2 linked regions of the Pokkaliibacter sp. MBI-7 genome follow. The protein of the gene in region 2 interacts with the protein of the main gene of each other region in a pairwise test. Links are inferred from orthologs where the notes say so. Each region holds a gene or a part of one and is shown on either strand. Other genes may lie near its edges.

Evidence for each region.
Region 1: the proteins of QCD60_RS28420 (region 2) and topA interact in binary tests that used the Escherichia coli proteins (3 or more experiments, as listed by UniProt). The link is inferred for Pokkaliibacter sp. MBI-7 from one-to-one orthologs.

The regions. Positions count from the first base shown.
Region 1 is NZ_JARVTG010000002.1:1,499,269-1,514,998, forward strand. The notes cover bases 8,465-11,622. They hold topA (type I DNA topoisomerase), read right to left. Parts: upstream 11,281-11,622; coding sequence 8,665-11,280; downstream 8,465-8,664. In the rest of the region: septum site-determining protein MinD, read left to right, coding at 1-436; cell division topological specificity factor MinE, read left to right, coding at 438-692; QCD60_RS26530 (protein adenylyltransferase SelO family protein), read right to left, coding at 788-2,242; ATP-dependent RNA helicase RhlB, read right to left, coding at 2,220-3,761; ATP-dependent DNA helicase DinG, read right to left, coding at 3,790-5,910; transcriptional repressor LexA, read left to right, coding at 6,098-6,733; QCD60_RS26550 (SulA-like leucine-rich domain-containing protein), read left to right, coding at 6,737-7,195; QCD60_RS26555 (hypothetical protein), read right to left, coding at 7,508-7,783; QCD60_RS26560 (DUF6586 family protein), read right to left, coding at 7,923-8,444; QCD60_RS26570 (hypothetical protein), read left to right, coding at 11,683-12,342; QCD60_RS26575 (DUF1653 domain-containing protein), read right to left, coding at 12,423-12,689; ATP-dependent RNA helicase HrpA, read right to left, coding at 12,701-15,730. UniProt on the Escherichia coli protein: Releases the supercoiling and torsional tension of DNA, which is introduced during the DNA replication and transcription, by transiently cleaving and rejoining one strand of the DNA duplex.
Region 2 is NZ_JARVTG010000002.1:1,903,634-1,918,962, reverse strand. What follows is about bases 866-3,622. They hold QCD60_RS28420 (YigZ family protein), read right to left. Parts: upstream 2,670-3,622; coding sequence 2,061-2,669; downstream 866-2,060. Other genes in these bases: QCD60_RS28415 (cation diffusion facilitator family transporter), read right to left, coding at 2,671-3,622; QCD60_RS28425 (MbcA/ParS/Xre antitoxin family protein), read right to left, coding at 1,628-1,864; QCD60_RS28430 (DeoR/GlpR family DNA-binding transcription regulator), read left to right, coding at 866-1,558. Outside these bases: ltnD (L-threonate dehydrogenase), read right to left, coding at 1-403; more of QCD60_RS28430, read left to right, coding at 782-865; more of QCD60_RS28415, read right to left, coding at 3,623-3,828; recombination-associated protein RdgC, read right to left, coding at 4,028-4,933; peptide-methionine (S)-S-oxide reductase MsrA, read right to left, coding at 5,177-5,806; QCD60_RS28400 (HD-GYP domain-containing protein), read right to left, coding at 6,083-7,084; QCD60_RS28395 (BMP family ABC transporter substrate-binding protein), read left to right, coding at 7,666-8,655; QCD60_RS28390 (ABC transporter ATP-binding protein), read left to right, coding at 8,668-10,257; QCD60_RS28385 (ABC transporter permease), read left to right, coding at 10,254-11,354; QCD60_RS28380 (ABC transporter permease), read left to right, coding at 11,367-12,338; QCD60_RS28375 (hypothetical protein), read right to left, coding at 12,458-13,432; QCD60_RS28370 (Hpt domain-containing protein), read left to right, coding at 13,925-14,281; QCD60_RS28365 (heme-degrading domain-containing protein), read right to left, coding at 14,363-14,839; QCD60_RS28360 (oxidoreductase), read right to left, coding at 14,836-15,329.

The sequences.
Region 1 (15,730 bases), 410 kb from region 2 along the record:
GAAAGGTGCCTTGATGGCCCTGTACTTCGCAGACGAAGCTGTCGTGGTTACCAATCCCGAAGTCTCCTCCGTAAGAGACTCTGACCGGATTATCGGAATTCTCCACAGTAAATCACGTCGTGCAGAGACAGGTCAGGAGCCGATCAAAGAGCACCTGCTGCTGACCCGCTATGACCCAGAACGTGTAGAACTGGGAGAAATGCTCGGCGTCAAAGACGTGCAGGACATTCTTGCCATTCCTCTGCTTGGTGTAATCCCTGAGTCAGAAGCAGTACTAAAGTGCTCCAACCAAGGTATTCCCGTCATTCTGGAATCACAGAGCGACGCCGGTCAGGCTTATGAAGATGCCGTGTCCCGACTGCTCGGCGATGAACGCCCGATGCGTTTCCTGACTGCTCCGAAAAAAGGATTCTTCAAACGTATGTTCGGAGGTTAAAGTGGCCAGTTTTTTCGATTATTTCCGAAGCCGTAAGCCCAACTCCGCCTCCGTCGCGAAAGAACGTTTGCAAATTATCGTTGCACATGAACGTTCACAGCGACAGCAGCCGGATTACTTACCTGCGCTGCAAAAGGAACTGCTGGAAGTTATCAAGAAATATGTGCAGGTTGCACAGGACGATATATCGATTCAGATCGACAATACCGACAACTGTTCGGTATTGGAGCTCAACATCACGCTGCCAGAAAAATAAGCACGTTTTAACAAGAGCCTATCAATATAAAAGTGCGAGCCGACTAATTGTCGGCTCGGGTCTTTTGTTACGGTGCGGTACTTTGCATTCTACATTCAGGACGAGCAGCTAATCTCAAGCGATTTCCCCCACTGTGGAGATCTCTTCGCATACTTCAGAAACTCTGGCTGCTCATCAAACGGATTTTGCATGATCAGGAAAAGACGCTCGACTTCACTAATATCTCCTGCCCCTGCCTTTTCGATAGCTTCCTGTAACAAATAATTACGCATCACGTAGTGGGGATTAACAGCATTCATCAACTGTTGACGCTGATCCCAGTCTTGCCCTTTCAGACGGCGCTGATACTGCTCAAGCCAAGCATCAAATTCAGGCAACTGCATAAACTCATTACGCAATTTTTCAGGCTGTCGACCTGGCCTAACCTCCCCCAGCCAACGAAATGCCAGGGTGTAGTCCATTTTATTAGTAGCTAATAGCTGTAACCAGGCCTTAAGCATCTCATGATCGCTTTCCGTGAACTCAGGCAACCCTAAGCGTCTTCTCATCAGCTCAGAGAACTCCTTCACCAGAACAGGCTCAAAACTTTCCAATCCTTTTCGCAGGCCTTCCATTTCAATTACAGGAGTCAGCGCTTGCGCCAGACATTGCAAGTTCCAGTAAGCAATTGATGGTTGTCGGTAGAACGCATAGCGCCCTTGCGAATCAGAGTGATTGCAGATGAAGCGTGGATCGTAATCGTCCAGGAATGCGAATGGCCCAAAGTCGAAGGTGTCACCAAGAATAGAAAAATTATCAGTATTCATCACGCCATGGCAAAACCCGTAGGCCTGCCAATAGGCGATCATCTTCGCAGTGCGTTCAACAATCTCTGCAAACATGGCTTCGTAAGGAAGTACGAACGATGTGCAATGGGTGAAATACGTCTCAAGGCAGAACTCAGACAACCGTTTTAGCAACTCATGCTGCTGACTGTAATAGAAGTACTCAAAATGACCGAAGCGCACATGGGTTTTAGCAATGCGAATCAGCATAGCTCCACGCTCTTCCGACTCTCGATAAACCGGCTCATCACTCCCCAGCAAACCCAACGCTCTTGTCGTTGGTACACCCAATGCCGCAAGCGACTCCGAACACAAATATTCGCGAATGCTCGAACGCAAGACAGCGCGCCCATCCCCCATACGGGAATAAGGCGTCGGGCCAGCCCCCTTCAGGTGCACATCCCAAACTTCACCTTTGGTGTTTTGTACTTCACCTAACAGGAGACCTCGACCATCACCAAGCCTGGGAGTATACCCACCAAACTGATGGCCGCTGTACACCATAGCGAGCGGGTCGGAGCCAGCCCACGATGCACTACCAGCAATGACGTCAGCAATGTCACGGCGTTTGAACTGTTCGATATCCAGATCTAGCAAGGCCGCAGCGGCAGGACTACCAGTCAACCACCGCAGCCCTGCTAAAGGAGCAACCGCTTGCCGGGAATAGAACTCCTGCGGCAAGCGGCTATATCGATTTATAAACTCAAGTGTTTCCAGTGTTTTCACTGGCAACTCCTAAGAGATCTTCTGGGGGGTGTTCACACGGCAACTTATGCCCAATCAGTTCTTCCAGGGAGTGCAACAGGAAGGCATCATCTTCGCCAATCAAACTGATAGACGTTCCCGTTTTACCCGCACGCCCGGTACGGCCGATGCGATGGACATAGTCTTCAAGATCTTCTGGAAGATTGTAATTGATCACGTGACTGATATCGTCAACGTGAATGCCACGTCCAGCGACATCTGTAGCGACCAGTACATCAATTGATCCTGAACGGAAGGCCTCCAGCGTACTCACTCGCTTACGCTGAGTAACCTCACCAGAAAGCATTGCGACCTTGACTCCATCCTTGCGCAAACGCTCGTACAAACGTCGTGTCTGATCTCTGCGATTAGCAAACACCATCACCCGTTTCAGCTCACGAACCACAACCAGATTGCGAATGATTCGGTATTTATCGCTTTCGGCCACCATGTAGGCCACTTGCTCGACACTGTCAGTGGTCAATCGCTCTGATTCGATAGCGACATGCACCGGATCCTGTGTCCATTGTTCAGCCAATGCCAAAATGTCACCCGAATAGGTGGCACTGAACAGTAACGTCTGCCGATCACCCGTACGGGGAGTCTGACGAATAATGCGACGCACATCAGGAATAAAGCCCATGCTCAGCATGCGATCGGCTTCATCCAGAACCAGCACTTCAACATCTCGCAGATTGACATTACCGCGGCCAATAAAGTCGATCAGTCGACCTGGCGTAGCAACCAGAATATCGATTCTCTCACCGATCAACTGCTCACGTTGCTTCTCGAAATCCATACCGCCAAGAATGCTGACAACATTCAAATCAGTAAATCGTGACAGTGCTACAGCGTCTTTGGCAATCTGCATTACCAGCTCACGTGTAGGTGCCAGTATCAGCGCACGCGGAGTTCCATTTGGCAATGCGACATCTAACGGGAAGTCAATCAGGTCGGTAATAATGCTGACAAGAAAAGCAGCGGTCTTACCTGTACCCGTTTGGGCTTTACCGGTTATATCCCGTCCCTGAAGGCTAAAGGGCAATGTTTTGGCCTGTATGGGGCTACAATACTCATACCCCAGCTCAGCCACTGCATGCAGCACATCATCTGGCAGATTCAGATCATGAAATCGCACCTTACCTTCTGCTGGATAAACCTCAAACTCGGCAGGACTCCAAGAGTTACGAGATTCAATATCTCGCGAACTGCGTCGTGTTCCATTCTTGGCACGACGGGGAGCATTGCCAGCTTTCTCTTGCTGATCATCTGACGCAGAGAGGGCCTCTATCTCAGAGTCGCTCTCGTCACCATCACGCTGGTCAAGACGCTCTGAAGCGGGTTTACGTCGTCCATCCGTACGTCGACGAGACTTGTTATTACGACCACGAGAACTAGAACGACCAGACGCCTTTCGCTCGCCACGGTCACGTTCGCCTTCAGACTGGGTCACAGCCCCACTGTCGAGCTTTTCAGCCTCACGCACGTTGTTTTCTTGCATCAAATCCTCTCTGGTAGGCACTAATTCATTAATCTATTCGACGACGAAATGGGGGCAGTGAATCCAGCAATGCCTTTCCGTATCTTTTGGAGACAACCCGGCGATCAAGCAATGTAATACGGCCAGTATCCTGCTCCGAGCGCAAGAGCCTTCCCGCAGCCTGCACAAGTCGAATACTGGCATCAGGCATACTGATCTCCATGAAGGGGTTGCCACCCCGCTTTTCAATCCATTCAGCCAGGCCAGCCTCAACAGGGCTATCAGGCACCGCAAACGGAATTTTGGCAATGATAACATGAGTCAGGTATTTTCCCGGCAGATCAATACCTTCTGCGAAAGAAGCTAACCCAAATAAAATACTACCTCGCCCCTCATCCAGGTTTTCGCGATGTAACCTCAAGACTTCCTGCTTGCTGTAAGTACCTTGGGCAAGGATCAGATCAGCCCAGGGCTTGCCGATTTTTTCCAGCACCTCTTCCATTTGCCTGCGAGAGCTGAATAGCACTAGCGACCCTTCATTCAGGTTGAGGTTTTGCTTCAGCCACTCGACCAGCTCGGCGGTATGCTCCTGCGCTCGCGTAGGTTCATTACGCATGAGAGGAACCCACAGCTCAGCAGCATCACCATGATTAAATGGGCTCTGCACTCGCTCATAAGCTGCATCACTTGGCAAGCCGGCGCGCATCATAATGCGATCAAACCTGTTTAATGCTGTTAATGTTGCTGAGCATATTACAGCGCCAAAACATCTATTCCACAGCACCTGACGTAAACGCTCTGCCGCCAGTATCGGACTGGAGCATAAATTAGTATCCAATATATCCTGATAGTCGAGCTTCTCTGCCCACCGAGCCAATGGCACAGCGCCTTCTGCATCATGCTCGCTGTAACTCGTGCACAGCGCCCGAGCCTCCTGAATACGCGCAAGCATCTGCCCAATGATAGGGAACCAGGCCTCAGCTTCCTTGGCAGATATATCAGGATATTCCCCACCCATCGCCTGCTGAATGCCGCGACTCAGTTTATCAACGAGACTTTGCAGTGCGCCCCAACCTTGCCGTAACTGATCACATAAGCCACGCAGCTCTTCCGGCACACGCCCCTCAGCAAAACGGTATACATTAGAGCTGTACTCGCTATCATCACCCCACGTAACAGTGCTGCCAATCAATTCATTAAGGTATAGCAAACCCTGCTCAAGGGTTCTCACTTCGGAAGGAATCTGCTCCACAGCCTTGACCATATCGCCTGTCAGTCTTAACTGCGCAGCCATTGATGCCATATTTTTGTTCAGCTGCTTCAACCATCGATCGGTTGAGCGCACAGCCATCGCAAAAGTAAAGTGCCCAAGCGCCTTGTCAGGCAAATGATGGCCTTCATCAAATACATAAATGGTCTTGGCTGGAGCAGGTAAAATGACCCCCCCTCCCAAGGAGAGATCTGCCAGCACCAAGTCATGATTTGCGACGATACAATCTGCGTCCTCAAGCTCCTGTCGGGCACGATAAAATGGACACTGACTAAAAAACTGGCAACGATGGCGAGTGCATTGCTGATGATCAGTCGTGAGCTTACTCCAACTGCTGTCTGGCAACGGGTTGGGTAAATTATCTTTGTCACCGTTCCATTGACCAGATGACCAGACCTGCATCAGACTTTGCCAATCCTCACCCTCTGCATCTTTATTGTTCAGAGCATCCTGTTCAAACAATGCCAACGTCGGGTCGCTTGTCGCTCCTGTCAGACGCTCCAGCTTACTTGGACAGAGATAGCGCCCCCTGCCTTTCGCCAGAGCGTAGGAAAACTGCATACCACCATTAGCTTTCAAGTCCGGCAGATCTTTTTGCGTTATCTGCTCCTGCAGAGCAACTGTTGCAGTAGATACAACAACCTGCTTTTTCCATACTTTTGCCAGCGGCAGGGTAGCAAGCAAGTAGGCGACTGTCTTCCCTGTTCCAGTGCCCGCCTCTATAACGCAAAGGTGCCGACCACCAATGCGGTTATGCTCAGAATCTTGCTCGATCTCTCCAAAAGTACGCGCAATAGTTCCAATCATCTGCCTCTGACCAAGCCTGGGTCGAAGAGATTTTGCCCCTAGATAAGCTCGATAGGCTTGCTGGATAGCCTCTTTATGGCTTTCTTCTAACATGCAACATCTTCCGCAATTCTGACTGGCTCATTCCGCCAGCATTGTATAGGTAATCCCTTTGTATGTCCGTTGCCACCAGTGCTACTACAAGCCAACAGAGCTGGTCAGATTTTCATCTTTTGGATTTACAACATGAGATGACTGTATATAATCACAGATACTGTATAAACAGACAGATAAAATCACAATGATTAAGCTAACGCATCGCCAATCAGAAGTTCTTGAGTGCATTCGCCGGTATATTGAAAGCACTGGCTTTCCTCCAACGCGCGCCGACCTGGCACGAGAGCTTGGCTTCCGTTCTCCTAACGCGGCAGAAGAGCACCTGAAAGCCCTGGCTCGAAAAGGCGCAATCGAAATTATCGCTGGCGCCTCACGCGGCATTCGCATTCCAAGCGATTCAGGCTCTGCCAATGATGAATCCTCAACCGAGGAAGAGACTGGCTTACCTATAGTCGGTCGCGTCGCAGCGGGCAGCCCTATTCTTGCTCAGGAACATATATCTGACCGTTGCCAGGTCCCACCTGATTTCTTTTCCCCCAAAGCAGATTACTTGTTACGCGTTCAAGGTATGAGCATGCGCGATGCTGGAATTCTTGATGGTGATCTACTCGCAGTACATCGCACTCAGGATGTCCGCAATGGGCAGATCGTTGTAGCTCGAATTGGTGATGATGTGACCGTAAAGCGTTTTGAGCGCAATGGACACTCAGTACAACTCATTGCTGAAAACCCAGACTTTTCTCCCATAGAGTTAGACCTCACCACTGAAGAACTGGTGATCGAAGGTTTAGGTGTAGGCGTCATTCGCAGAGGAAATTAAACCATGCTGTCATCCCATACTCGTGCCACTTCAATATTGCAGCTAGACCATATTGCCAACATCCGGACGTTACCACCTACCACAGAATACTCTGGTAATCATAACCAAGCAGGTATAACTGAAGTCGTGGTAAATCAGCAGAGAGATGGCAAAGAACTATGGTTGCTGCCGATGCTGGCACAGCTTAATGTGGATGACCGCTGGTTTACCTGGGTAGCTCCCCCGAATAATCTGGAAAAGGACTGGCTGCTCACAGTCGGTATCGACCTCAACAAATGCATTCTGCTGAAACCATGTCGCGGCCATGACGTCTACAATCTTAGTCGTCGAGCATTGCGCCAAGGAAACTGCCACCTTGTTGTCAACTGGCCGGAAAAGGAAATTTCATCAGCGGAATATGAAGGTTTGGAGCAAGCAGCTCTTGATGGTGACAGCCATTGCATTTTGATTCGCACCCGTTAAATCAGCTAAACACCTGTATAAACGTGTGAATGGCATTTAATGACAACTGAAGACGGTGACTCGGACAGATGGATTCGTTCTGAGCGATGCATGTCACATAACCTAATGAAAAGCATGCCACGTAAGACTCATCAGTAACTTAGACGTTAGCTTGATGATTTATGAGAATAAATAAGTGACGTCTTTAACTAGTTAAAAAGCCTCATATGTTTGGCAGTGGGCTTAGCCAGCATAGAGGCACTATCTAATTCTGCACAGCTCTTCAGCAAACAAGCCACCAAGCCCGTCACAAAGCGCTTAGCCGCTCCGACCTTAATGCAATATGCGAGGCGCTTCCGAATCAACTTCTGCAGACTGCCTTTCCGCTAACTTCTCAGTCAACGCTTGTACGCCTGATGACAACATTCCTCTGGCCATTTCCAGGTATTGCTCACCCAGAAAATCACGCATCTCACTCACTACCTGAAGTTTGATTAGAGGTAAAACCTCATCTTCATCATGAAGCTGCAGCAACATTTCCCCATTTTCCAGCTCAACAATTTCCAATACTTTTGTATTTTCCAGCAAGCTGGCTAACTTCTCACTCACTTATCCAAAACTCCAACATGAAGCTCACCCATTCATTGAGTCTATTAAACGGTGAGACTGAATCTTAGGAAAACCAACGCTCTGTAAGCCGCAACAGCCAGGACCATAACCTCAAGGCTATGAGCAAATACGACCAACCTTACCACTCAGCGAGCTGCTCGCGCCCCTGCTCAACCAACGCCTTCAATGCCTGCAACCATGTTGCTAACTGCTCGTATCTGTACCCGTCTTCAGCGTGATTGGCTGACAGCTGGACGATGTGTATTTCGGAACTGCTGGAAGGCTGATCTGTAGCAGCCTTATCAACCGCACGCCAGCAGCCTTGATATTCAGCAATGAGCATACTTAACCAGCTATCTGACTCACCCAGTAACTGCTGAATATAAGCATACTCTGGCCCTTCATAACCTCGCTGCTCGAGTAAATCATGCAAATCCAAAGCAGATCTTACCTGCTCCGCTGGGAGCTTATAGCCCTGAGCAATCTCCCTCAGAAAGGCATGATAAGCACCGTAGAGATGAAACAAAACGGATTCATGAAATGACTCGATTAAAGCGTGTTTATCCCAACTCGTAGAATTACCAGCCTGGACAAGAGCATCCAGATGCAGACGTGCAAAATATAATTTCTTATTGGTCCTGCTGGCATAGAGCGGGCTCATGATCACGACCTCAACTTATGACGTTAGATGGTAATAGAGAGAGGGAAGCACTAGAAACTTGTCATGAAGAATATAGCGAAACCCTACCAAGGATATTATAAGTAGGCAGTACTAATAAATTGAGGGTCGACCCAGCCTCAACAAAGTCGCCCCATCAACGAGTTTAAAAACTCAAACAGGCATGAACCGAAACCGACATGTTTCCACACCGCAGTTTCAACTAGCCCACTACCCAGTGACCATCCTTATAGTGTGCTTTCCACCCGGTGGCCTTCCCTTCAACTTCTGTCATGACATATTGCTCTTTAGCTTTGCGACTAAAGCGAACCATTGCGGGATTACCATTCGGATCTTTTACAGGTGCATCTAACAGGAAATGGTATTTAGAATCGATTTCATCCTTATGCGGTAGCAACTCGTGGATAAATGGGGCACGAGTTTCTCTATTTTTGGGGAACTGACTGGCCGCCAGGAATAATCCGGTCGCGCCATCACGCAGTACGTAGTGATCATCTACCTTTTGGCAGCGAATCTCAGGCATTGAGACAGGTTCCATCTTGGGGGGCGCAGCTTCACCACTTTTCAGAAGCTTACGAGTGTTACCACAACTCTCGCTGGTACACCCAAAATACTTGCCGAATCGACCCGTTTTTAGCTGCATATCAGCGCCGCACTTATCACACTCGATCAGTGGACCATCGTATCCCTTGAGCTTGAATTGACCTTTTTCGACATCAAATCCAATGCAGTCCGGATTATTACCACACACATGGAGCTTGCGATCAGCATCTATGAGGTAACTCTCCATCGCCGTACCACATAAATGACAACGCTTTTTATTACGCAGCAGACGGGATTCCTCTTCGTCATCCCCTTCTAAGCTGACCACCTCATCACCAGGAACCAAATTGATAGTTCCCTTACAGCGCTCTTTTGGTGGCAGGTTATAGCCTGAGCAGCCCAGAAAAACACCTGTGGTACCTGTCCGAATCATCATTGGACGACCGCATTTAGGGCAGGGAATATCCGTCTCAGTCGGTGCATTAGCACGCATACCGCCATCATCATCGTTGGCCGCATCCAGTTTGGCTGAGAACTCACGATAGAACACATTCAATAGCGTACGCCAGTCTTCCCTTCCGGTCGCCACATCGTCCAGACGCTCTTCCATCTTGGCCGTGAAGCCGTAATCAAGTAAGTCGGGAAAGTTCTCTACCAGACGATCGGTGACAATATCCCCGATCTTTTCCGCATAGAAGCGACGATTCTGTACTTCTACATAACCCCGTTCCTGAATGGTGGAAATAATAGAAGCATAAGTGGATGGGCGACCAATCCCCCGCTTCTCCAGCTCCTTGACCAGGCTTGCTTCAGTAAATCGAGGTGCTGGCTTGGTGAAATGCTGGCTTGGCAACAGCTCCTGCAACGTCATGACCGATCCAGTCTGCAAGTCCGGCAGAATGACATCTTCTTCTTTTTTGCCTGCGGCAGGCAGAACACGGGTGTAGCCGTCAAATTTCAGAATCCGGCCTTTAGCTTTTAATTCAAACTCGCCCGCCACTACCGTCAGTGTTGAACTAAGGTACTTAGCTGGCACCATCTGACAAGCAACGAACTGACGCCAAATCAGGTCATACAAGCGCTCTGCATCACGATCCATACCAGCAAGCTGAGTTGCCTTGAGATTTACGTCGGAAGGACGTATGGCTTCATGGGCCTCCTGAGCACCTTCCTTACTTGAGTAAACATTCGCTGTTTCTGGCAAATATTCGCTACCAAGCTGACTGAGAATATAGTCGCGACATCCCGCAACAGCCTCTGCTGACAGGTTCGTAGAATCTGTACGCATGTAGGTTATGTAACCGGCTTCATACAAACGCTGAGCCAGCATCATGGTCTTTTTCACCCCAAAGCCAAGACGCGTACTCGCTGCCTGTTGGAGAGTAGAAGTGATAAATGGCGCTCCCGGCTTGGACTGGGTTGGCTTGTCCTCACGCTCTGTAAGATTGAACTGTGAAGCTCCAAGGGATGCCAGAATCTTATCAACCTGACCACGACTGACAGGGCGGAACGCCTCCCCAGACTGTCTGACCACCTGAAAGCGCACCTGATCTTTGTTCTGTTTCAGATCCGCAGCAACCTCCCAGTACTCTTCAGGGATGAAGGCACGAATTTCACGTTCACGCTCAACGATAAGGCGCACTGCTACAGACTGCACACGGCCTGCAGACAGTCCTCGTGCAATTTTGGCCCACAGCAATGGAGAAACCATGTAGCCCACAACCCGATCAAGGAAACGCCGCGCTTGCTGAGCGTTCACGCGACTCATATCCAGGCTTCCAGGGTTGGTAAAAGCCTGGCGAATGGCATTCTTGGTAATTTCGTTGAAGACTACGCGACGATAGCGGTCAGGATTGCCGCCAATGGACTCCATCAGGTGCCAGGCAATAGCCTCCCCTTCGCGATCCAAGTCCGTTGCCAGATAGATAGCTTCAGCGTCTTTAGCAAGGCGTTTGAGCTCGTCTACTACCTTCTCTTTGCCTGGCAACACTTCATAATGGGCGTCCCAGTTGTTGTCAGGATCGACGCCCATCCGAGCAACCAGCTGCTCATGTGCCTTTTTGGTTTTGTAGACAGTTTTCTCAGCCGCTGACATCTTTCTGGTCTTCGCAGCCTCTTGAGCACGTTGCTTGGGGTCTACGGTCTTGCCACTACCACTGGTAGGCAAATCACGAATGTGCCCCACACTGGACTTAACCACATACTCCGGCCCAAGGTACTTGTTGATTGTCTTGGCTTTGGCAGGTGACTCGACAATTACTAATACTTTACCCATAACCCCTTAAAAACCCCTTTCAGGTGGGTGACAGCCACAACCCATAACCAGGCAATACGATGCAGGCGCATTGCGGATCAAGCCTAATTCATACGACGTCTTGCGCGGCACTTATAACGACCTCAAAAACGCCTTGTCAAGTTTTATCTTATTTAAGGACAGTATCAGTACAGCACGTAACCAGTTTTGCCGGTATCAAAGATAGCTGCAGTTTTTACTACTGCCGCCTTCACTCCAACGGCAATGATTGCGCAACCACGTGTGTGATATTTGCTTACTGACCTTTATTACCAATCAACTCATCACTCGCGTAGATAGTGGAAACACTTCAGCATAAGTCGTGAAGCAAAAGCAAAATTAAGTACAATCCTATCTCGAGTTATTTACCTGGATCGATGTTCTATGTGGCTTACCGTTGTTATCGCTGCACTACTGCTGGTACTGATCGCTTCACTGTTCGTCAGCCACCTGGCCTATAAGCGTGAACAGGCAATGCTGGCAATTGAACAGCGGTTTGGAGCATTACGCAGCAGAACTGAATTTCTTCAGGAAATTCAAAGTGCCATTCAACACCTGATCATGCCCCCTTTGATCTGGAACTACCTCATCGACTTCCATATCAGCCTGCTGACACAAATGAAAGAAGTAAAACCCGATGAAGCGTACCTTAACGATCTTATCGAGGAGCAAGAGGCTCTACGCAGTCAGCAGGGCGTTTACCAGGTACCCGCCACTGACCGATCGATCGTTCGGGCACAAAAATATATAAAGTACGTAATGCGCACACTTCGCCAGATGAGAGGAGAGAACATGCTGAGCGCTCATCAGCTGGATGAAAGCATTCATCAACTCTCCTACGTGCATAACGTCATTGAGATTGACGCCCACACGCAACAGGGTATTAAGGCACTGGAGCAACGTCATTATCAGGAGGGTGTCACACACCTCAAGCATGCCAAGGCGATGATTGCCCGTACCGTGATGCATGACGAAGAACGTCAGGAGCGCACGCAGAAGGTTGACCAGTATCTGGCCAACCCCTATAGCCATCCCGCTTCCTGATATGGCTCCGCTTCATGCGCCCCATCAGCGCAAATTCAGGCTCACTGCCGAGAGAAGTACAGTGAGTCAGCGTACTTAACTTACTGCCCGCTCTCTTCGCTGTCACTCAAACCGGAACCCGCCTTCTGCAAGGAGAAGCGAGGAACGATTTCGCCAAGCACATCGACGCTGTCACAGAAACTGCTTACCGGCCTTACCCATAAGCCACGTTCTCCGTATAACGCCCTGTAGAGCACCATCCACTCTTCAGTCTCCGTGTGCCGCACCACCTCCAACACCTGATACCGCCCGCCCTTGAAGTGCAGGTAGAATCCTGGCTGGACAACAGGTTGCTGTTCATCACTCACTGCTTTGCTCCTTAGGCACGTCGTACCTGTTCCCACAGTTTGTTCAGCCGTTTTGCAGATACAGGCTGCAATGTTCCCAGATTCTGAGCGAATAACGAAATCCGATATTCTTCCAGCATCCAGCGAAATGCTTCGAGACTGGGATCCACGATCCCCTGTTTTTCATGAGCAGACCTGCGTTCAGTGTATTGCATCCAGTACGCCTGCAGTTCCTGACTGGCGGCCATTTCCTTGCCTAGATGATTCTGAAAACGCTCCAGCCTTAGCTCAATACCACGCATGTATAGACTCATGCGCCTCAAATGCTGCAAAGGCGTTGCAGACACGAACCCTTTGTATACCAAATTTTCAAGCTGCTGCTTCACATCCGAAAGTATCAGAGCCCAGGCCAGATTGACCTTGCCCTGCAGGAATTTTGCTACACGATTTCGACTTTCCAATATGGCAGCCACCAGCTCCGCCAGCTCATTGGCAGCCGCCACAACCTGATTTCGCCCTGCATCAAGGCCAAGCTCAAAGGTTTCTCGTGTACGCGGCCAATCTTTATCGTGCAGAAACACCTGTTCAAAAGCAGCATTAATAACATCATCCACCAGCTCTTCCTTCCGCCCTACCGCCACAAAGAACAGAGCCGACTGATTCAGTTTAGGCATATTTTTCTGCAGATACTTAACTTGTTGAGCCAGACGTAGCCGGTAGAGTCGCAACAACCCCAAACGCATGGATGCTCTGGCCAGATCAGGGTGATCAAAAACTTTCACCTCAAGCTGATCGCCAGCATCCTGCCAGGCTGGATAACCTTTCAACTTTATCCCCGCCTGCTCCAGCGTTATCTCCTCAGGCAAGGAGACATCCTCTGGCCAGTCAGTCAACCCCGTCCGCTCCAGCTCCGCCACGGGCATGCGTGCCATTTGCTGCTGCACCTGCCCGGCAAACTGCTCGCATAGCGCCTCGAGATCACGCCCCATGCCAAGATCTTTGCCCTTGGAATCCAGCACACGCAGGTTAAATAAATGATGCGCCTCAAGGGCGTCTAGCTGCCAGGCCTCTGCAGGCACGAGCACTCCCGTCATGCGGCGTAGCTGATGGGTTATCGCTTCGAGCAAGCTACCGTCAGCAGAGGACAATGATGCCAGCATGGCATCAACAAAGTCAGGGATAGGCACGAAATTACGTCGTAACTGCTTAGGCAGACCTTTCAGCAAGGCGATACACTTATCGCGCAGCATGCCTGGAACCAGCCACTGCAGGCGCTCCGCGGGTAACTGCCGCAGCAGTGCCACAGGCACGTCCAGCGTGACACCATCGAGCTTATGCCCCGGATCAAAATGGTAATTCAGCGGGAGCTCCATGCCCTGCCAGCGGAAAACGTCGGGATATTGAGCCTCAGTGACACCTTCGGCCTGATGTCTCATCAGATAGGCTTTGGTCAGAAACAGTGCTTTAGGATCGCGCTGCTCAACACGCTTACGCCAACTCTCAAACGACGCCCCCCCAACGACCTGCTGTCCACCCAGCTCATCCAGCTTCTCGCGATAGAACGCGTACAGTGTTTCTTCATCGACCAGAATGTCGCGACGGCGTGACTTCGCCTCTAATGTTTCTACCTCGTCAAGCAGATCCCGGTTGTGACTGAAGAAAGGTGCGCGCGTATCATAGTCACCATTCACCAGCGCCTCGCGAACGAACAGGGTCTGGCTAACTTCCTGATCTACCTTGCTATAACTGACCTTGCGTTTCGGGACAATAATCAGCCCAAACAAGGTTCGCTGCTGATAGGCCACTACCTCTGCACGTTTGCGCTCCCAATGCGGCTCCAGATAGGCATCTTTGAGCAAGCCTTCTGCAAGCGGTTCTACCCATTCAGGCTCAATTCGGGCCGCACAACGACCGTACAGCCTGCTGGTTTCCACCAGCTCGGCAACAACAACCCAACGAGGCTTTTTCTTGAAGAGTGCAGAGCCGGGGAAGATCATAAAGCGACGATTGCGGGTACCATGATAATCCCCCTCGTCCGCTTTCTGGCCGATATTCCCCAACAGCCCGGTCAGCAATGATTGATGGACCGCCTCGTAGCTTGCCGGATCTGCGTTGAGAGCCAGCCCCATCTCCTTGATCAGCAAATACAGCTGGCGATGCACATCACGCCACTCCCGCATGCGCAAATAGTTAAGGAATTGCTTGCGACAATACTGGCGCAACTGATTCTGGCTTAACTCCTGACGCTGCTCTTCATAGCCCTGCCATAACTGCACATAACTGAGGAAGTCCGAGTCATCATGCTGCCACTGCCGGTGCCTTTCATCAGCGGCCTGCTGCTTCTCTGTCGGACGCTCGCGAGGATCCTGTACCGTCAGGGCACTCACAATGATCAGTGCTTCGCTCAGGGAGCTACGCTCAGCTGCGGCAAGAATCATGCGACCTAATTGTGGATCGATTGGCAGTCTGGCCAGCTGCCGCCCCAGAGCCGACAGCTCTCGGCTGCTATCTACCGCCCCCAGCTCTTGCAACAGGCGGAAGCCATCATTCACAAAGCGGCTGTCGGGCCGTTCAAGGAAAGGGAACTCTTCGATATCGCCAAGCTTGAGCGACAACATCTGCAGAATGACGGACGCCAGATTAGTCCTCAGAATTTCTGCATCGGTAAACAAGGGCCGCGAAATAAAGTCCTCTTCGCTATACAGCCTTATACAGACGCCAGGACCAAGACGCCCACAACGCCCTTTTCGCTGATTGGCGCTCGCCTGGGAAATGGGCTCAATCGGCAGGCGTTGCACTTTAGATCGATAGCTATAACGACTGATGCGCGCGACACCGGTATCAATCACATAGCGGATACCCGGCACTGTTAACGAGGTTTCGGCCACGTTAGTCGAAAGAACAATACGCCTGCCACGCCCCGAAGGATGAAACATTTTTTGCTGTTCCGCATTAGAGAGACGCGCATAGAGAGGCAGTACTTCGGTATCACGCAGATTAGCCTTGCGCAGCACTTCAGCTGCTTCGCGTATTTCTCGCTCCCCACTGAGAAATACCAGCAC
Region 2 (15,329 bases):
CGGCGGCTTTGGCTGCACCGCCCGATACCGGCGCATCCAGCATCAGCAGTTGATACTGATTTAGTTGTTGCTCAATGGCGATGGCATCGGCGGCCGACATGGTGGAGGAGATCATCACTGCTGTGCCGGGACGCAGATGAGGGGCAACGCCCTGTTCACCAAACAGAATGGCATTGACCTGAGCGGCATTGACCACCAGCAGGACCAGACAGTCCAGCTGCGAGGCCAGTTCTATGGCAGAAACGGCTACTGCTTTGGCACCGGCATGATGCAAAGCCTCCAGTGCGCCAGGATTGATGTCAAAACCATAGGTAGGCAGACCGGCGCGAATGCAGGATTGTGCGGCTCCCATACCCATGGAACCGAGACCGATGACGCCGACGGAAGAAGCAGAAGTGGTCATTAGGCTACCTTGTTATCGTTGTAGGTGATCTGTTTGATCCTGTTCCCGCATTGTCTGGATGGGCAGGGCGGTGCGGGTTGGATCAGTAAGGCCTTATGCAAGCTCAACGGGAACGAACTGGGCTGTGATATTTTGTTAAGTTGGCTGAGATTGCCCTGATAAGGCAGGATAATACTGCGTGATTTTAACTAAATGCAACTAATTAATGTGATTAAAAGTTAAATTGTCACGTTGTATGAGCACGGATACATGCTACATCTGTTCTGGATGGCTGAATAAATGGGAAAATAACAATATTTCACAGCCAGAGCGCTCGCCTTGCTGCCGGGGTTCGGTGGTATATTGCCTTCTCGTTGATGTGAAGGTTTGAGAACAGGCATGATACCAGCAGAACGTCAGCGCAAGATCATTGCGCTGCTGACTCAGAAAGAAGTGATCAGCATTGCCGAGCTGACTGAAACGCTGGCGGTGTCTCACATGACCGTGCGCCGGGATATACAAAGTCTGGAGTCGCAGGGGCGGGTGGTATCGGTGTCGGGTGGTGTTCAGCTCAGCAGGCTGATTACCACCGAGCCGTCCCATAAGACCAAAGAGGGTCTGGAGCATCACAAAAAAGTCAGCATCGGCAAAGCCGCCGCAGCGCTGATTAGCCCTGCTGCCCGCATCTATCTTGATGCCGGCACCACGACGCTGGAGATTGCGCGCCATCTTTGCCAGCGCCCTGATGTCATGGTAGTGACCAATGATTTTGCTATCGCAGCGTTGCTGACGGAGTTTGCCGAGTGTGAGCTGTATCACACCGGTGGACTGGTGACGCGGGATAATCAGTCCTGTGTTGGCACCCTGACGGCTCGCACGCTGGAGCAGTTCAATCTGGATATATGCTTCCTCTCAACGGCATCGTGGGACAGTCGTGGTGTGTCCACTCCCAGTGAAAGCAAAGTGCCGGTTAAACAGGCGGCCATGCGGGCTGCACAGAAAAGCATACTGGTCAGTGATTCTTCCAAGTACGGTCAGGTGGGGACGTTCAAGGTATGCGCGCTGTCAGAGCTGGATGCCATTGTGTCGGACAGTGATCTGTCGCTGTCGGCGAGGTCGGTTGTGGAGCAGCAGGGAACAAAGCTGCATGTGGTGGTCACTGAATCGGCAGATTAATGAGGCATCCACCACGAAAACAGAAAAGGCCGGAAATGCCGGCCTTATGGTACTCAGAGGTGGAACTGCTCAGCCATACTGGTGCGCGTTCTCAAGCACGGTCAGTGTATCGATCAGCTCTTCCTTGCCGTCTTCACTGTCGAGAATGTCGATCGGACGAATACCATTGAAGGTGTCCTGGCTATTCAGCATCCACTGAAAGAATCGCTCTTTGTCCCCAAAAATTTGTGCACCCCGATCAATCAGTTCATCCAGGTCGTAGCGATGCAGGCGCTGGGCTACATCTTTGGTTGTGAGGGCAGACATAGGGACTCCTCCTCAAAAGAGTTGTGACTTTTTAAACGCCTTGCAGTTTATCAGCTCTCATCTCGATGTCGTTACTGCTGTCGTGCATTGATATGCATTTTTTTCATAGTCCAGTCGTCGTGCCCAGCAAAGTCTGCCTTGTCACCGGGATCTGAAATACGCTTCTGAGCAAAGGCAGTGACGTCTGTCGCTCTTGTTATGCGGGCGGATCACACAGCTGACAACCCAGTTGCAGCAGGCTTTGACATGCCTGATCACGCAGTGCTGAGGGGACGGCCATGCAAAGGGTGATGTCCACGGCAAAATGCTCCTGTTCCACTTTCGCATCCCACTCAGGCAGGCGGCGCAGTAACTGGGCATGGGTTGAGTAGTCACAACGCAGCCAGAGAGGGAAGCGTGGGGTGAACTGTTGGAGGAGCAGCTCTTTCAATCCGTCCTGAGTGCTCTGGCTGTAGGCTCTGACCAGTCCACCGACGCCCAGTTTGATCCCCCCGAAATAGCGAATAACCACGACGGTGATCTCTCCGATACCTGAATGGCTGAGTACGTTGAGCATCGGCCGACCGGCGCTGCCGGCAGGTTCGCCATCATCACTGCTGCCGTGGCTGGTGTCATCGTAAGGAGCACCAGCAATAAATGCGTAGCAGTGATGATTGGCTTTCGGGTGGGCCTCACGGCATGACTGGATGAAAGCCATGACCGCTTCGCGCCCGGGTGTATGGGCAATACAGGTGATAAATTCACTGCGCTTGATGTCGCTGCTGACCGTCACCGGTGCGGCCGGTATCGAATAGGCTGCCGACATCTCAGTCAGTTTCCTGCTGGTTTTTGTCGGATGCTGAGGCGGCAGGGGTAAACCACAGGCGAATATCCTCCAGCCAGACGGGGCGGTCGGCAATCAGTTCCTGTTGCAGCTCAAGCGTAGTGCTTTGCTGGTGATGGTCGAAGTACAGCTCAACACGCACTTGCCGGTTCAGGTAGTACAGTTTGAGGTGATGTAGATGTAGCTGGCGCTCCTGCAGTCTGGGCCGCAGCCATTGCATCACATCATGCCTGCTGGGGAGGTGCAGCTGACCCTGTTCATCGGCACTGACATCAATGTGAAAGACAATGTCGCGAATGTCGGCACAGGCTTTGCGCGCTCGCTGAGTGGCGCGTAATCCAACGTGATGGGCCTCGGCGGCAGACAACTCATCACTGACGACCAGATGCACATCCACCAGATAATGGCTGCCCATTTTGCGGCTGCGCAAATCATGGACATCCTTAATGCCCGGTTCCTGACTCATGGCCTGCATGATCGCCTCGGTTTCCTCTTCAGGCAGGGCGCGGTCGGTCAGCTCCTGCAAACTGCTCCAGGTCAGCTCCCAGCCAATCCTGGCGACCATGAACGCCACCACCAGCGCGGCAACAGGATCCAGCCAGCTGAGGCCTGCATAGTTCCCAACCAGTGCTACCAGAACTACGATGGAGGACAGCGAGTCGGTGCGATGATGCCAGGCATTGGCGATCAGCAGATCTGAGCGGATCTGCTTTCCCGCTTTCAGGGTGTAGTGATACAGCCATTCCTTGGACAGAATTGAAATCAGGGTAATGGCGAGAGTAAGCCAGCTGGTCTGAGCCGGTGTGCTGTGACCGAACAGGCGGACGATACTGTCGTAGCCCAGTGCCCCGGCAACCGCACCGAGAATCATGCCGAGTAAGACGGTACCCAGGGTCTCGAAGCGCTCGTGACCATAGGGGTGATTGGTATCCGGACCCTGATGCGCAATCTTGCCCAGTACCAGCACCAGAATGTCCGACAGCAGATCAGACAGGGAATGGATACCATCCGCCAGCAGTGCATGGGAACGGAACATCCAGCCGAGCAAAATTTTGGCAATACCCAGTGCCAGATTGATAACGGAGCCAACAATGGTCACGCGTTGCAGGGTCTGATGTTTTTCCTGCGGAGTGGGGTTCATGGATTGGCAATCTCTCTGTGAATGGGTGGTCCGTGACAGCGCTAACTGACTGAGTATTTTGGCGACAGTTTAAGACGAGCCGCGCCACTGCTTGCTTGAACTGACCTGCTAACACAGTTATCCACATTTTCTGTGGGTAACTTGGCAGCCAGTCGTACAGTTGCCGTAGCAGTGTGCGGCTGTGGATAGCTGGGTGCGATTACTCTTTGCCGCCGAACCACTCGATCATCACGGGAATCAGACGGTTCAGTTCCAGTGCGCTGAGGGTGAACAGTGCATCCAGCTCCTGATCCAGGGTATCGGTCTGGTTATTGTCCAGCTCATCCTGCAACCGCTCGCTGGCCTGCAGACGCTTCAGGCTTAAGTCATCACAGAGGGTGAAGCTCAAACTGTCCTGCCAGTGCAGGCTGAGGCGCGTGGCTTGTTTGCCGGCATCAAGGTGTGTCTGTATCTCTTCGCTGTCCAGCGCCTGACGACGCACACGGATGATGCCTCCGTCTTCCTGCGGGTCGCGCAGTTCACACTCATCACCGACAGTGACATCGCCGGGCAACGAGCTGAAGTCGTTCAGCCAGGTGGTCATGACTGCCTGTGGTGCCTGTTTGACGCGTGGTGGAATCACTGGCAGCGAGCCCAGTCCTTCGCGCAACAGATTAAGCAGAGGCTCTGCTTTGGCGTAACTGGCGGTGTCGACGGCCAGCCATCCCTGTGAAGGGGCAATGCACACAAAGAAATGCTGATGGCGGCTGAAGGCACGAGGTAGCAATTCAAGAATGACCTGATCTTTCAGGTCCTGCCGCTCTTTCCGCGTGGGGCGGCGGCCTTGTTCGTCTTCGATCTTTTCCAGCTTCTCCTGCAGGTTTTCGTTGACGACCTGGCTTGGCAGCAACTTTTCCTGACGTTTGGCTTTCAGCAGGTAGAAGCCCTGGCTTTGCAGATTGAACACCTGAGGATCATTCTGCATCGGGCTGACCCAGCCCAGTTGTTCCTGTTCCTGGCTGGAGCAAGGCTGAAACCGATGGGCTTCCAGGGCCTGATGCAACTGCTCATCGTCGAGCTCAAAAGGCTGGCTGAAGGTATAAATGATCAAATTGCGAAATAGCATCAGTCACCCGCTTGGTGGTCATGCCGGTATCCATCAGGCACCGGTGCAGTGAATGGCAATCAGCGATAAGGAATGAGTCTCATCGGCATTTAACTGGATATTTGCCCAGTTGTGCGGACCCTATTGTACTCATGACGCGAGCAGTTGCCAGTCATCTTCCGGCTCTGTTCAGCAGGAAGATGATGGCTGTTCTGTGATTGAACGGTATGCAGGGAGGTGAGGGGGTTCCGAGGTGCTGGGAGATCAGATAGGGCAGGTCACCCCGGTGCCACCCAGTCCACAGTAACCCTGCGGATTCTTGTCCAGATACTGCTGGTGATAGTCTTCTGCATAGAAAAACTCAGGTGCCTGCATGATTTCGGTGGTGATGGCACCAAAGCCTGCATCCTGCAGTTTGCTGGCAAAGGCTTCACGGCTATCCAGTGCCTGTTGCAGCTGCTCGTCCGACAAGGTGTAGATACCGGAGCGGTATTGAGTACCGATATCACCGCCCTGACGCATACCTTGCGTAGGGTTGTGTACTTCCCAGAACACTTTCAGCAGGTTCTGATAGGAAGTCTGCTGTGGATCGAACACCACCAGTACGACTTCGTTGTGGCCCGTCATGCCGGTGCAGACTTCGTCATAGGTGGGGTTAGGTGTCAGGCCTCCCGCGTAACCAACCGCGGTGCTGTATACCCCGGGTTGCTGCCAGAATTTACGTTCAGCCCCCCAGAAGCATCCCAGGCCAAATAGCGCGCACTCCATGCCTTCAGGGAAGGGGGCTTTCAGCGGGTTGCCCAGAACGGTGTGCTTGTCGGCGACAGCCATCGACTGCGCGCGGCCGGGAAGGGCTTCCTCGGCGGTGGGCATTTCCAGTTTCTTCTGACGCATACAAACCTCTACATACTGCTTTTGAATAGGGGCATCCAACCCTTGCCAGCGGCGCACGTGAACTTCGCTGAGCTGGAAGGGCAGATCGTGGGCAGGTTAGTCTGCCGAGAGCCTTATTGTGGGTACGATTCAGTAACTATCAAGGGGGTAAAAGGGGGAGTGGAGGCTGAGAATACCCGGTGGAGGGTTCTGAGGCTGATCTCTCTGTCATTGTTCACTGAATGCCGGCGCCAGTGTGAAGCCTGATCCCATTGCGCGATCAGGCTTAGTCGAGGGTCAGATATAGATTTCGAAGTCGAGTGCGGGGAATTTTTCACCCGGTATAAATGGGCCGCGCAGGACATCCTGGGGTGGTGCCCCGAGGCGTGACTCCAGCCAGATATCTTCCGGGGGTAAATGCTCATTGCGTCCGATATGAAACACGGTGCGCACCACCGCAGGCTGGCGGGTTTTGGCTGCAAGCTTCATCACAAAGCCAATTTTTCCACTTTGCAGTTCAACCAGAGAACCGACCGGGAACACGCCCATGCAGGTGATGAAACGGGTTACCACTTCAGGATCGAAACGCGTGTTCTTGAGCTGCAGAATGGTCTTTAATACCGCAGCCGGAGGGCGGGCTCCCTTGTGAAAGCGATCGACAGTCATTGCATCATAGGTGTTGACCACTGCCGCCATACGACCGTACAGGCTGATTTTTTTGCCTTTCAGTCCATAGGGATAACCGCTGCCGTCGAAATTCTCGTAATTCTGGGTAGCGACCGTCATGGTCAAGGGAGAAACATCGGGTAAATCGCGCAGTAGCGATTCGCAATAGAGCGGGCTCTGGCGAATAACTTTAAATTCATCAGGGGTCAGTTTGTCCGTTTTATCGCGAATACGCTGGGGGATCAGCATCATGCCAATATCATGGAGCAACCCCCCGGTGATCAGTTCGCTGATCATGGAGGATTTCATTCCCAGAAACAGACCGAAATTGCCCAGCAGAATGGCGACGTTAACAGAGTGCTCATAAATGTAGTTTTCGGGGCTGCGCAGGCGACCGACACAGATCAGCGCATCGGCATTGCGATCCAGGGAGCGTTGTATGAGTTGGGAGCAGTTGGCTACTGCGCTGTAATCAACTGGCGCCTGATTTTGCACATTGAGGCTAACGCCGCGTAGCAGATTGACGGCTTTCTGGTGAATGGCACGGGCACTGATCAGCTCGACTTCAAAGTCGCGCGGCTTGCCCTTACCAGGTGGGATGCCATCAGTGGTGGGCTCTGCAACATTGCTCAACGTCGTATCTCCTTGAGCATTACGGTGTTACCGAGATGAATGTCAGGTCGCTATATGTATCACTTTTCGTAACAGTTAGCACCTAGTCTGAGATCTATTAGCGGTCAGCCGCCGAAAAAGTGTAGCGAAACGTTTGCCTGCTTTTGGTGCGGTCTTTCCTGGGGGTGAGCAAAAATGTATCCAAACGGTCAAATTAGTCTTTATCCAGCTCTTAACTGTTTTTGGTCTACCACAAGAACGATTGCAAGAGAGTAGGTGATAAGCATTGTTTGGGAAGAATTTTTATATTTCTTGACCACTTGGCCAAGTTGTTGCATCTGTCCCGGCTGATTTGTCAGAGAGCGGTTCTTGCCAGGCGCTTGCTGCCAGTCGGAAACAGGTATTTTCAGTGCGAGCACTTTGAATGGCTGAATGACGATAAGCTGGCCTATTGTTTTTTAACCAGTCTGACGGTTTTTTTTTACTTAAAAACGGGCGGACATTACTATTGACGCCCTTTCGGCAGCTGAAAGCCATTCAGCTGCTGTTTCGACATTTCGATGCTACTTTTATTAATAACTATTCAAGCTTGAAGGTGAGCTATGAAACGAACTCTGATGGCTGCTGCTGTTGCAATGACCGTTTCTTTCGGGGCGCAGGCAGCTGACGTTAGCCCTGCTGTCGTGTATGACATGGGCGGTAAGTTTGACAAGTCGTTCAACGAGGCGGTTTCCAAGGGTGTCAAACGTTACGCCGACGAAACGGGTGCAGAGGTCAAGGAGTTCGAGCCTGCTAACGACTCCCAGATTGAACAGGGCCTGCGTCGCATGGCCAAGCGTGGTAGTAATCCGGTGATCGCGGTAGGCTTCAATCAGGCCCATGCCCTTGAGAAGGTTGCTACCGAGTTCCCCGATACTCACTTCGCCATTATCGACATGGTGGTCGACAAGCCTAACGTTGAATCCATCGTATTCAAGGAGCACGAAGGTTCCTTCCTGGTGGGTGCGTTGGCAGCCATGGCTAGCAAAACTGGCAAAGTCGGCTTTGTTGGTGGCATGGATATCGGCCTGATTCGTAAGTTCGAATGCGGTTACGAGCAGGGTGCCAAGTTTGTTAACCCCGGCATCGAAGTCTTCCAGAACATGACGGGCTCAACCCCAGCCGCCTGGAATAACCCCGGTAAAGGTGGTGAGCTGGCCAAGAGTCAGTTTGATCGTGGCGCAGATGTGGTATTTGCTGCCGCAGGCGGTACCGGCATCGGTGTCTATCAGGCTGCCAAGGATGAAGGCAAGTATGCCATCGGCGTAGACTCTAACCAGAACTATCTGCATCCCGGCACCATGTTGACCTCCATGGTCAAGAGTGTCGACGTAGCTGCCTACAACACTATTAAGGAAGTGGCTGACGGTAGCTGGAAACCCGGTGTGAAAGTACTGGGTCTGGCGGAAAACGGCGTTTCCTGGGCGTACGATGAGTACAACAAGGAGCTGGTCACTGCCGACATGAAAGCCAAGATGGATTCCATCCAGCAGGACATCATCTCCGGCAAGATCAAAGTTCACGATTACATGTCCAACAACGCCTGCGAGTAATCAGCTAATCTCATGACTGTGCATACCTCACAGCCGGCCGGGTCGAAAGACCCGGCTTCAGCGGCATCATCGCCGCCTGCACTGGAGCTGATCAATATCAGCAAACGCTTTGGTGCCGTGCAGGCCAACAAGAACATCTCCCTCAGCGTACCAGCCGGCACCATTCAAGGTATCGTCGGTGAGAACGGTGCAGGCAAGTCGACCCTGATGAGCATCATCTACGGCTTTTACGAAGCCGATGAAGGGCAAATCAAGGTAGATGGCAAAGTTTGTACCATTCGCTCCTCGCAGGATGCTATCCGTGCGGGTATCGGTATGGTGCATCAGCATTTCATGCTGGTGGATAACTTCAGCGTTATAGAGAACGTCATGCTGGGAGCTGAGGGCGGAGCATTGCTGCGCCAGGGCCGCGAGCACGTGCGCAATGAGCTGTTGCGTCTGGGGCGTGAGTACAATCTCGAAGTGGATCCTGATGCCATTGTTGGCGAGTTGTCTGTGGGTTTGCAGCAGCGGGTAGAAATACTCAAGGCGCTGTATCGCGGTGCGCGCATTCTGATACTGGATGAGCCGACCGGGGTATTGACGCCACAGGAGACTGACGAACTGTTCCGCATTCTGTTCTCGCTGCGTGAACAGGGCGTTACTGTCATCCTGATTACCCATAAACTGCGTGAGATTATCGATGCCACCACGCAGGTTGCCGTCATGCGCGCAGGTGAAATGGTGGCTCATCGCCTGACGGGGCAAACCAGTAAGGAAGAGCTGGCCGAATTGATGGTCGGACGCAAGGTGCTGTTGCAGGTAAACAAGGCAGATGCTCAGGCCGGTCAGGTACTGATGGAAGTGTCGCACCTGTGTGTTAATGATGCGCAGGGCGTTCGTCGGGTCAAGGACGTCAGCTTCCAGTTGCGCGCCGGTGAGGTGGTAGGGATTGCCGGGGTGTCTGGTAACGGCCAGAGCGAACTGCTTGAGGCCATGTCAGGCATTCTTCCGGTCGGTAGCGGTACCATTACCCTGGGTGGCGCCAGTATCTCTGCCGAGTCACCCAAGGATCCTGCTCAACTGCGGGAACTGGGATTGGCCCATGTGCCTGAGGATCGTCATCGAATGGGCGTGGTAACGGCCTTCTCTGCCAAGGAGTCGGCAATACTCGGTCACCATCATTACCCTGAATTCAATGGCAAAGTGCTGATGAATCAGGAGGCGATTCTTAGCTCATACAAGGAAAAGGCGGAGACTTATGATATTCGTCCGCGTGATCCTCATCTCAAGTCCGCCAACTTCTCCGGTGGTAATCAGCAAAAAATCGTTCTGGCGCGAGAAATGGAGCACGATCCGGCAGTGCTGCTGATCGGTCAGCCGACGCGGGGTGTGGATATTGGAGCCATCGAGTTCATTCACCAGCGCATCATAGCGATGCGTGACGCTGGCAAGGCCATTCTGCTGGTATCGGTGGAGCTGGAAGAGATCATGTCGGTCAGCGATCGCATTCTGGTGATGTGCGATGGCCAAATTACTGGTGAAGTTAACGCTTCTGAGGCCAATGAGCGGACACTGGGTCTGTTGATGGCTAACGCTCAGCAAGAAGGGGTGAGCGCATGAGTCAACCCGCTGGTGCATTGCCTGGTTGGGCGAACAAGGCGTTATTGCCTGCACTGAATATTATTTCTGCGTTTCTGGTAACTGGCATTGTGTTCCTGATGATCGGTGAAAGCCCGATTGAAGCGGCCAAGATCATGCTTTATGGCGCATTTGGCTATCAGGAAGGGTTCGGTTACACCCTGTATTACACTACCAACTTCATATTCACTGGCCTGGCTGTAGCCGTAGCTTTTCATGCCGGTCTGTTCAATATCGGTGGGGAGGGGCAGGCCTATATAGGCGGGTTAGGGGCTGGATTGGCCTGTCTGGCATTGGATGCCTATCTGCCTGCCTGGATTCTGATCCCGCTGGCAGTGATTGCCAGTGCGCTCTTCGGGGCGGCCTGGGCCTTTTTGCCCGGCTATCTGCAGGCCAGGCGCGGTAGTCATGTGGTCATCACCACGATCATGTTTAACTTTCTGGCATCGTCACTGATGGTGTATCTGCTGTCCCATGTGCTGAAAGACCCGGGTCAGATGTCATCTTCCAGCCGGGAGTTCGCAGAAGTCGCCTGGCTACCCTTTATCCACAATATGCTTGCGGGAATGGGAATCAGCTTCGATGAGTCACCATTGAACGTCTCTTTTTTCCTGGCGCTGGTTTGCTGTGTGCTGGTCTGGTTGCTGATCTGGCGTACGCGCTGGGGTTACGAGCTGCGTACGGTGGGCAGCAATAGCACCGCGGCGGTGTATGCCGGCATCAAGCCTGCCAAGGTCATCATCTGGGTCATGTGCTTGTCAGGTGCTCTGGCCGGGCTGGTTGGGGTCAACGAGATTCTGGGTGTGCAGCACCGTCTGTTACTGGACTTCAGTGCTGGTTATGGATTCGTCGGTATCGCCGTGGCATTGATGGGGCGCAATCATCCTGTCGGAATCGTTCTGGCCAGCTTGCTATTTGGTGCGCTCTATCAGGGGGGCGCCGAGCTTGCGTTTGATATGCCCAATATCACCCGTGACATGGTGGTGATGATTCAGGGGCTGATCATTCTGTTTTGCGGTGCGCTGGAGTTTATGTATCGGCCTTTGCTGGTGCGTTTGTTGTCCAGTAAGGCTGCATAAGGAGAAGCACTCATGGATTTTTATGTGATTGCGGTGCTGACCCTTGATGCGACCGTCAGGGTCTCAGCGCCATTGATTCTGGCTGCGTTGGCCGGGTTGTTCTCAGAGCGCTCCGGTGTGGTGGATATCAGTCTGGAAGGCAAGATGCTGGCAGGTGCTTTTACTGCTGCCTGCGTTGCTTACCTGGCTAACTCTGCCTGGATGGGGCTGGCGGCAGCCATAGTCGTCTCCTGGTCGCTGGCCATGTTGCATGGCTTTGCCTGTATCACCCATCGGGGTAATCAGGTAGTGAGTGGGGTGGCTATCAATATTCTGGTTGCTGGCCTGTCCATTGTGCTGGGGCTGGTGTGGTTCCATCAGGGCGGGCAGACTCCCAATCTGCCAAATACAGCACGATTCACGGAAATCGTGTTGCCCGGAGCTGAAGCTGTCAAAAATGTGCCTGTGCTGGGTGAGTTGTACTACGAGCTGATCAGTGGGCACAACATTCTGGTATACATCGCGTTCGCAGCCGTGCCTGTAGTCTGGTGGATTGTCTATCGTAGTCGTTTTGGCTTGCGTCTGCGGGCTGTGGGTGAAAACCCCAAGGCTGTCGATACCGCGGGTATTTCCGTTGCCTGGCTGCGTTACCGGGCGCTGATGCTCAATGGCGTGCTGTGTGGAATGGCGGGCGCCTATATATCCACGGCTCAGAATGCGCAGTTTGTCCGTGATATGACGGCTGGTCAGGGCTATATGGCATTGGCAGCACTGATCTTCGGTAAGTGGCGCCCTGTGCCCGTAATGTTTGCTTGCCTGCTGTTTGGCTTCCTTGATGCTGTGGCGGTTCGCCTGCAAGGGGTTGAAGTGCCTGGCATTGGCGTGGTGCCAGTACAGCTGATCGAGTCACTGCCTTATATCCTGACGGTGGTACTGCTAGCTGGCTTTATCGGCAAGGCCATCGCTCCTAAGGCAATTGGCGAGCCTTATACCAAAGAGCGTTAATGCTATGTGCAGGTGATGTCAGTCATTGACATCACCTGCACATTCTCAACGATGAAAAACGGCGCAACCTTCAGAAAGGGGCGCCGTTTTTGTTTGTGCGGGGGCAGGTAACAGTGCGATTACGCCGGTGTGTGCTGCCCACCTGAATAGCGTGGGGGGAGCAGCTGTTGCCAGAGATGGCTGAAGGCTGCATGCCATCCTTGCCAGGTGCGTCTCTCAGGCAGTTGATATGAAGCGCGCAGCAAGTGAGCAATGGCCTGGCCCGGGCATTTCAACGCCAGATAAAGGTGACTGTAGGCTTGTGCCAGTCTTGCTTTGGCGCGACGTTTCATCAGCATGGGCAGTCTGGCTAATTGCACGGCATAGCGCTCATGAATTGCTTCACAGGCACGAATATAAGGTAGCGTGCTGTCCGTACCTGACTGCTGCCAGCTGACCCAGGGGTAGGGAGTGGCACTGACTATCCCTTGCAGGCTGAGTCTCAGGCAGGCGTCCCAAAGCTGTGCTTCGGTGGGAAGGTTCTCGCTGATGCCACCACTACGCCTCAATATTTCAACAGCGTACAGAACGGCTGACCCACAGCATACAGGTTCTCCGAGCAGGCTCTGGAAAGCACTGCCTTTCAGTGAAATCGGACGCCAGGGCGAATGGTTAAAGAAGCGACGGAAGCCGGGCCAGTGTTCAAACAGTGTGGGTTGGGGAGTATGGCCAGCACCTTTAAGCTCAACGTTGCTGAATACCATGACGGGAGAGTCTCTGTGACTGTCGGTCGTCATGGCCTCCAGAGTATGGGGCTGCCACATGAAATTTTCTTGCCAGAAGATGATCCACTGGCAATGGGTTTCTTCTATGGCTTTGTTGCGTGCCTGGGCTAATCGATTGTCTTCAACTTCAACGATGGTGATTGGCCAGGGCCATTTTTTACTGCTCAGCAGATTGCGAGCGCGTTCAGAGCCCTGTTGACTGGTTTGAATCCAGCACTCTCTGGCTAGAGTGGATTGATCGGCAAGCATCTTCAGACGGGTTTCCAGGTGCTCACCGCCGCCGCTGGAGTCTTCCAGCACTACGCATATTGAAGATTGGTGGGTGGCCATAGAGCGTTATCCTGTGTTGCGTTGCCTGCAGTAACCGCTATTCAGCAGAGTCACCGGCCTTGAGTTATTGTTGTACACGTCTTGCATCAAGTTGAGTGGAAGGTTGGTCAGCTTTGCTCCTGGCTTGTTACCTGTAAAACTGCCTTTTTGCCAATATCCACGTACATGTGTGCTGGCATCAGCTAGGTGTTCAGATGGCTATGTATAGACTTAAAAGTAGGCGTAGCGTAAGAAAAAGCCAATCTGTTAACCAGTAACAGTAGGTAACCTTTTGCCAGCTCAGGTGTCTTTTTATACATCGACAATCTGTTCCATCTGAGTCGTGTTTCTCAAGGTTAGTGGCAATCCATCCGGAAAACAGTTCCGCTTTAGTGGATAGTCATGCAATCGTGAAATTATGGCGCAAGTATTGAGTGATGGATGTGCTGTGCTGGTTTGGGGCGAGTATACTTTGCGCGGCTAGTGGCTTTCACATTAATAAGGTTAATCATAGTGACTGAGATCAAGGTGTTTGATCCAACGCCCTTGTTGGAGTTAGCGGAAGATACGTCAAACGCGACGATGAAGGCGTTCGTACAGGGATATTTGCACGACCTGCCCGGAAAGGTAGAGAGGTTGATGCAGGCCGTGAGTGCTGGTGATACTGCGCAGACGACGCTTGTAGCACATGATCTGAAAGGTAGTTCTGCTGGTATCGGGGCTCAGCAGCTGGCCAAGATGGCCATGCAGATGGAAACCAGCGCGCGAAGTGGTCAGTTAATGGCTGTTAACGTGGTCATGAAACGGCTGCCGCCGGTGCTGGAGCTGACTACCGCTGCTGTGAGCGAATGGCTGGCGAGCGTCTCGTAATGACATCATGGTTGACCAAGGGCGTGCCATCATCTGATGGCACGCCCTTTTTGCTGACCGCATACGATGAGTTTTTGTTATCTACGAAGCACTGCTATTCATTTCTTCTATCAGCTGCAGTAAAGCTTGTACGGCAACAGCATGATCTTCAGTGTCAGGTAAACCGCTTACACACACTGCGCCAATAAGGCCTCCCTCTTTGAGTCGCAGAGGCACGCCGCCGCCATGGCCACTGTATTCTGTAACATCAATATGCACCTGCTCCTCGAAAACTCTGCCCTTCGATTCATGAAAACGCCGCAGATACAGTGTGCTGTGACCAAAGCGCAGTACGCTTTGACGTTTCCTGCGAATCCACTCCAGGTTGTCCAGCTGGCTGCCCTGTAGCGCACTGAAGAACAGTTGCTGACCGAACGCGTGTATATCGATGGCAACAGCTGCATTGATATGACTGGCGTGGTCGCGAATCAGGGTGCCCAGGCGCCAGGCTGACTCGTTGTTGAAGTAAGGGAGCAGTAATTGTTGTTCCTGTTCTAGCAGTTCATCTGCGGTCTTCATGCCAATTCCAGTGTGCTCTGTTGTGTTTGACTGAGTTCTGCCAGCTCTATGAGGCGTATAACTTGCGCGGCATTGGTTGCGGAAACCGGATTAGGACCATGGCCGTGTATGTGTTTGGCCAGCTTGCTGTAGTAAATGCCATAGTCACCAGGTTGTGTCGAAACATGTTCAGCTTTGCCATTGCCATCAAACAGCACTCCCCAGTGATGTTCGTCTTCCTTGTTCCAGCCTGGTTCGGCAGGTTGTATGCCTGCTGTCAGGCGTTCTTCCTGAGGATCCAGTCCATATTTGATGTAGCTGCCAGCATCTCCCTGAATCAGAAAGCGTAACGCTGGTTTCGCGGCCATGTAGGGACTGGCATTGAGAATGACTTCTCGTTGGGGGTAGTGGAGCTGCAGATGGACATAGTCACATGTAGTTGCGCCGGTCCGTAATGGGAGGGCGCGTGCTGTCAGGCTGTGGGGCATACCAAATAAGGCCAGTGCCTGGT